One region of the Arthrobacter sp. SE2 genome, then DNA from elsewhere that is predicted to be linked to it. Evidence: riboswitches for the same ligand, from Rfam matches in the RefSeq annotation. Region 1 holds a riboswitch; the other holds the start of a gene.
What was found. Region 1 has a riboswitch for cyclic di-AMP ahead of AC4CS3_RS13280 (M23 family metallopeptidase). Riboswitches for the same ligand answer to the same signal wherever they lie in the genome.

Region 1 (3,391 bases):
CGGAGCGGCCACGCCCGTCGAAGTTTCGTTCTGCGGCCATGCGTATACGTCCACGCCTGCTTCGGCCTGGGAAACCGGCCGGGTGCCAGGCTCGGACTTGATAATGGACGAAGTTTCAAGGAAAGGTGCCTTGTTGGTTGCCGAAGCGAACTTGGAACCGAACTCACCGAAGGAGAGGTGCTGGGCCTTCTTCTCGACCAGGCCGAAGCTGGCGACGTCCCAGAACGCGGTGGAGCCTCCGACGCCGAGGATCACCTCGTAGCCCTCGGGTGCAAGGAAGAACTGGCTAAGTCCCTCGCGGACGGAGCCCACCAGGTTCTTGACGGGTGCCTGGCGGTGGGAGGTGCCGAGGATCGTTGTCGAGGCGGCGGAGAGGGCCTCGATCTGCTCCGGGCGGACCTTGGAGGGCCCGGCGCCGAAGCGGCCGTCCTTGGGCAGCAAATCGGCGGGGATAGTGATGCTGTTGTCGCTCACGGGATGCTCCAATGGTGAAGTAGCGGCCTAGATGGGTCGTGGCAGGTGGCAAGCTGCCCCTTCGACTCCCCAATTCTGCCTGAAGCCGCAGGCGGGGGCAGAACCGAAGCTGTCATAGTCCGCCACGTGGAAAGCACTTGTTCGGGGCGGCGCTGGACAAGCGCCGGAATTATCCGGAGTAATTCCAAATAAGCTAAGCTTGGAGCTGGCGAAAATACGCAAGATACTGCGCTCGAGGAGCTGAGCTGGATGACGGATCTGATCGATACCACTGAGATGTATCTTCGGACCATTTTGGAGCTTGAAGAAGAGAACATCGTGGCTCTTCGCGCACGCATCGCCGAGCGCTTGCGGCACTCCGGCCCCACCGTTTCCCAGACGATCGGGCGGATGGAGCGCGACGGTCTGGTGATTGTGTCCAACGACAGGCACCTTGAGCTGACCGAAACGGGCCGGAAACGCGCCACCGAGGTCATGCGCAAGCACCGGCTCGCCGAACGGCTCCTGGCAGATGTCATTGGACTGGACTGGGCCTACGTCCACGATGAAGCATGCCGCTGGGAGCATGTCATGAGTGAGCGCGTGGAACGGCGGCTCTATGAACTGCTGGACCACCCCACGGAATCGCCTTATGGCAACCCCATTCCCGGACTCGAAGCGCTCGGCGGAGTCGCGTCCCACGCCTTTACGGATGGCGTGGTCAATCTTCTTGACGCGATGAACGAATACTCACCTGAAAACAGGGTCACCGTCAGTCGACTGGCTGAACCGATCCAGGTGGAGCCTGAACTTCTGGTGCAGCTGGACGAGGGTGGAATCCGCCCCGGCGCCAGGGTTTCCCTGGAACGTGTGGGGGAGTACATCTCCGTTCGCGTGCCCAATATCGACGGCGCGCTGGAGCTGCCGCCCGAGGTTGCCTCGCACGTGTTTGTCACGGTCGCCTAGCCGGCCCGCCGATGCGGTCGGCAAAGGTAACGAAATTATTACCGCGGGGGCTTAATCCCCTATAGTTAAATACTGGCGCCGATACCAAAGCGTTACCTGATCCGAAGCCGAGTTCTGCCAGCGGATCAGGTGGATTAGTCCATTCACTGGCAGAAACGGAGGAACCACCATCGGCTGTCGAAAGACGGCCTTGGGGTGAAGTCCGTAGCAGGAGTGCGAACAGCGCAAGGCCCCTCCGGGTACCTTGCGTTTTGTGCCCTTCGCGCGGACCGGGTCCACGATCTCTCTGGCCCGAATCCGACAGCTAACTTCGCAGGCTTGCCAGAGAGGAAAACCTTGACCACGCAGAACACCAGGGGCCGCAGGCGCGCGTCCGGTCCTACTGCTGTGCTGCGGAGCACAACCGCCGTCGAGCACGACCGGCCCCGCGATCCCCATCGCGAACTTCGCCGCCGCAAGGGTCCCTTGCGGCAGATGGCCGAGTTCGCCGCCGCAAGCGGAGCAGGACAGAAGGCCGGAGTGGCCCTTGCCGCTACGGGCCTCATCCTGACGGTCGCCTTGCCGGGCGCCGGCGCTATGACGGCCACGCCCGAGTCAAACCAAACCGCCTTGGCAGTGGGCAGCCAGCCTGAGATTCCGGCCGCGGCGAGCGCCACGATCGACTTCAGCCGTGCTGCGGTTTCCACCACTGCAGATCCGGACACCAAGCTTAAGCAGCTCTTGAGTGCGCAGTCCGTCGGTACCATCAAGACGTCGTCCTCCAAGGGCACCCTGGGGGCGCCGCTGGACACCCTGACAACGGCCTCGCCTTTCGGCTACCGCGTGAATCCCATCACGGGCGGCTTGGGAGAGTTTCACCGAGGTCAGGACTTCGTGGCCCAGTGCGGCACCCAGGTCCATGCTGCCGCGGCCGGTAAGGTCACTTTCGCTGGCTGGCATCCGTATGGCGGCGGAAACCGCATTGTGGTGGACCACGGCAACGGCCTGGAAACCACGTACAACCATTTGTCGTCGTTCAACGTCCAGGTGGGCCAAACGGTCAGCCGCGGCGATGTCATTGCATTGAGCGGCACCACGGGCGCCTCCACGGGCTGCCACCTCCACTTTGAAGTCATGGTCAACGGCGACGTCGTTGACCCCCTGGGCTGGCTGTAGCCAATCCGATGGAAGCCTCTCGCATGCTTGTCACGCTCCGTGACCTGAATGTGACATTCAGCCAAAACTCATGTACCGTCTAAGACGCATCAACTTTTAGAGAGTTGATGCACTCGAGTGGATTGCCTAGCTCTGCCACTGCTCGAGGTTCCGTTCGCAAAACATCGTCTGGCAGAGGCGGGGGACCCACTTTTGGTCATCTTCACGGATGGCCTTGGGGTTAAGTCGCACAACTTCCGAGAGGGAGAAGTGTGGCCGGATGACTCCCATCCGAATCCGACAGCTTACCTCGCGGGCATAGGGAGAGGCCTCTTAACGTGTCTTCACGCTCTACTGTTGCGCGCCACCGTGCCGCGGTCACCAAGACCAACTCGCTTGCCGTTATCGCTAAGACTGTCGGCAGCAACGCCGGTGGCGTAGGCCGTCAGGCAGCGGTTATCGCAGCTGCTTCCGGTCTGGTGCTTACTAGCGGTATCGCAGCCAACGCTGCAGAAACCAATGTCCCCCGCGAGTCCACTTCGACCTCCGCCCTGGAAGTCCAGTCCATCGCCCAAGCCAGCATTTCGGCCGACTCCTCCGTCGCCATCAAGTACGAGCGCCCGGCGGTCTCCACCGAAGCTGCTCCGGTTGTCGCAGCTCCGGTTGCCACGCAGGAAGCTGCTCCGGCCACGCAGGCTGCGACGGGTGCCGCTACCGGCGCCTCGACGCTCTCTGTCACCGCTGCTGTTTCACCCGCCACGAAGGTTGCCAGCGGCAAGGGCGCAGCGATTGCTGCCGCAGCTTACGCTCAGCTTGGCGTTGCCCAGGACTGCACCGC
Region 2 (3,391 bases), on a different contig from region 1:
GTGCGTACCACGTCGACGCTGGAATTGGGATCGTCGATCCAGTCAACGGGAACTTCGTGGACCCGGAGGCCGCAGCGTTCGGCGAGGACCAGGAGCTCAGTGTCGAAGAACCACGAGTTGTCCATGGTGTGGGGGAGGATCTGCTGTGCGACGTCTGCCCGGATCGCTTTGAAGCCGCACTGGGCATCGCTGAAGCGGGCGCCCATGAACGAGTGCAGCATCAGGTTGTAGCTGCGCGAAATGAACTCGCGCTTGGGGCCGCGGACAACCCGCGAGTTGCGTGTGAGACGTGTGCCAATCGCGAGGTCCGAATGGCCGGAGATGAGCGGCGCCAAAAGGGGCGCCAGTGCGGCGAGGTCCGTGGAAAGATCCACGTCCATGTACGCCAGAACCGGCGACGGCGATGTGAGCCACACCTTGCGAAGGGCGTTGCCGCGTCCCTTCTCCTCAAGATGGACAACCGCGAGCTCAGGCAGTTCCCTGGCCACGCGCTCCGCGATCTTCAAGGTGCTGTCCGTGCTCGCGTTGTCCGCCACGGTGATGCGGAAGCCATGCGGGAAGTATTCGCGCAAATGGCCGTGAAGCCTGCGCAGGCACTCTTCGAGGTCGCGTTCCTCGTTGAAGACGGGGATCGTGACATCGAGGACGGGGATGGCGGTGTGGGTGTCCACAGGGGCACGCCGTCCGCTGCGCTGGACGGGGGTCTTAGCCTGGATGGGAAGGCCCGGCGGCACCACCGCGGCGTCCTTCAGGGTTCCGGAGGTGGATTCGATGAGCGTCATGTATCCACAGTGCCGTCGCACAATATGAAGGCTTTAGGCGGAACCTGTGACGTGGCTGTGGATGTACCACCGGCGTGGCAAATCACATGCCTGGCCAAAAAACGCAAAGGTCCGCCCCCGAAGGGACGGACCTCGATGTATTTTGCGCGTGGCTCTTGGTTTAGTACCAGTTATGGGCCAAGTGGAAGGACCATGCCGCGGACGGCGATCCGTAGCGTTCCTTGATGTAGTTCAGGCCCCAGCGGATCTGCGTCTGGTAGTTGGTCTGCCAGTCGGCGCCTTCGGACGCCATCTTTTCGGCCGGCAGCGACTGCCCAATGCCATAAGCGCCACTGGAGGAGTTGGTAGCAGTGGTGCGCCAATCCGATTCCTTGTTCCACAAGGTGATCAGGGCTGACATCTCGCCCTGTCCCCAACCGTAGGAGGGAAGGATGCTTGCGGCATAGGCCTGGGCGCCGGAGGGATCATCGACGGCGGCGGGAGCGGCCGGGGCCGCCGGAGCGGGGGGTGCAACGGGGGCAGGGGGTGCCACGGACGCGGCCGGTGCGGCAGCCTGGGCCGCGACGGCGGCCGGACCGGGGGCGGGTGCTTGGCTCGGCGTCGGCGTGGCGCTGGGCTTGGGGCTCGCGCTCCCCGACGGCGTGGCTGTGGCCGACGGCGTGGCTGAGTGGTCTGCCGTGCGGGATTCGGACGTGCGGCTCATGTCCTGGGCATTGATGGCCTGTCCGGCGGCCTGGGTGGCGGCGCCTGCACCGAGGAACAGAGCAACGACGCCTGCAACAACTGCCATGCGCTGGCCGGTGCCGAGGTTCGAGGCGACTCGCCTCAACGTGGAACGTGACTTGTTTCTCCGGGCAGGTTCGCCGCGGTGGCGCGCAACAGGGCGCGACTGATTCTTGGAATCAGACATGGTGATTGCCTCTCGACGCCTGCGGAGTTAGCTGTCGGATTCGGATGAGGTCATCCGGCCGTGGCCACTGGTAATCGTGGCGGCACGGCTTCACCCCTAGGGCTGGCTCAACATGAGCGCTTGCCCGGAGACCTGGGTCCCCCGTCTCTGCCTGGACTGTTGGGCACCGGGGAGTGGCAGAGCTCGGCGCCTACCCGGCGGTGGCCGGAATGATCCAGCGCACCCATTCGACGGTACAGGAGGATCTTACTTAAGTCACGTTTAGGTAACGGAGGTCACGACGTCGGTGCGTCGACTTGCGCTCGCCGCGCACCGGCGTCGTGACCTCCAGGGCGGCCTTTCAGGCCGTGGCGGTCCTGAGCGCCGGAAGCCGCACCGCGAACTCCGTCCGTCCGGGCCGCGAGGCCACTTCGACCGTGCCGCCATGCGCCTGGACAATGGATTCCACGATCGACAAGCCGAGCCCGGACGTGCCCTCGGAACCGGAGCGGGCGGCGTCGGCACGGGCGAAGCGCGAGAAGATCCTGCCCTGGAATTCAGGCGGGATGCCCGGCCCGTTGTCAGTCACGGTCACCACGGCGCTGCCGTCGGCGGACCGCATGACGCCGGTGACCACGGTGGTTCCCGCCTCCGTGTGCTTGCGGGCGTTGGAGAGCAGATTCGCCAAAACCTGGTGGAGTTGAGTGGTGTCGCCGCGGACCGTGAGGGGCTCGTCCGGGAGCTTGAGCTGCCAGATGTGACCTGGGGCCATGACTTTCTCGTCGCTGACGGTTTCGATCACCAACTGCGTGAGATCCACATCGGTGAACTCGGGGGCCTTCCCTTCGTCCAGCCGGGCCAACAAGAGGAGGTCCTCCACGAGGGTGGTCATGCGTTCCGACTGGCTCTGCACCCGGCCCAGCGACTTGCGCCCGTCCTCGGTGAACGTCTCTGTCATGCGCAAGAGCTCGGTGTAGCCGCGGATGGCGGTCAGCGGAGTGCGCAGCTCGTGTGAAGCGTCGGCCACGAACTGGCGCACCTTTGTTTCGCTTTGCTGGCGCGCCTCTAGGGCGCTGGACACGTTGTCCAACATCAAGTTCAAAGCATGGCCGACGCTTCCCACTTCCGTGCTCGGGTGGGCCGCCGACGCCGGAACGCGCACAGCGAGTGCCACCTCACCGGCGTCGAGCGGAAGCTTCGACACCTTCGTGGCGACGTCGGAGAGCTGCTCCAAGGGGCGCATGGTGCGGCGGATCAGCACGGTTCCGGCCAGCCCGATCAGGACCAGTCCGCCCAAGGAAACCAGCACCATGGTCCAGACGAGCGAGGCCTCGGTGTCCTCTTTCGAGGCGAGCGGCAGCCCCGTGATGACAACATCGCCGTAGGGAGTTTCGGTGGCCACCAGCCGGTAGCCGCCATTGGACAGGGTGCGATCAACCGGGCGGCCATCGGAGGGGAGCGCCGACAGGATTCGAGCGTCGCTGGGCGACAACGGCGCACGGGTGGCATCGGAGGACAGGAATCCAGCATCGGTGCTCACCTGACCTGCGAGAATACGAGCATTCAGGGTGCCGATGCTCTGGCCCCGGGGGTCCAAGGGGTCCGGACGGCCACCAGGGTTGCCTTGCGGTGGGCGGCCATGGGAGGCCTGCGCCAATTGCTGGTCCAGCTGTTTCGTGAGGAACACATCCATGGAGGCGTAGCTGACCACACCGACGGC

Region 2: it holds a riboswitch for cyclic di-AMP, as region 1 does, so the genes downstream of both, AC4CS3_RS17485 (aggregation-promoting factor C-terminal-like domain-containing protein) here and AC4CS3_RS13280 (M23 family metallopeptidase) in region 1, are expected to answer to the same signal.

The regions. Positions count from the first base shown of each region.
Region 1 covers NZ_JBZAYA010000008.1:190,210-193,600, reverse strand. The annotation lists gene serC (phosphoserine transaminase) at 1-474, opposite strand, end outside; gene AC4CS3_RS13285 (iron-dependent transcriptional repressor DtxR) at 724-1,419, shown strand; cyclic di-AMP (ydaO/yuaA leader) riboswitch at 1,546-1,753, shown strand; gene AC4CS3_RS13280 (M23 family metallopeptidase) at 1,756-2,574, shown strand; cyclic di-AMP (ydaO/yuaA leader) riboswitch at 2,720-2,886, shown strand; gene AC4CS3_RS13275 (NlpC/P60 family protein) at 2,892-3,391, shown strand, end outside.
Region 2 covers NZ_JBZAYA010000013.1:92,604-95,994, reverse strand. The annotation lists gene AC4CS3_RS17490 (glycosyltransferase) at 1-782, opposite strand, end outside; gene AC4CS3_RS17485 (aggregation-promoting factor C-terminal-like domain-containing protein) at 943-1,692, opposite strand; cyclic di-AMP (ydaO/yuaA leader) riboswitch at 1,695-1,868, opposite strand; gene AC4CS3_RS17480 (sensor histidine kinase) at 2,033-3,391, opposite strand, start outside.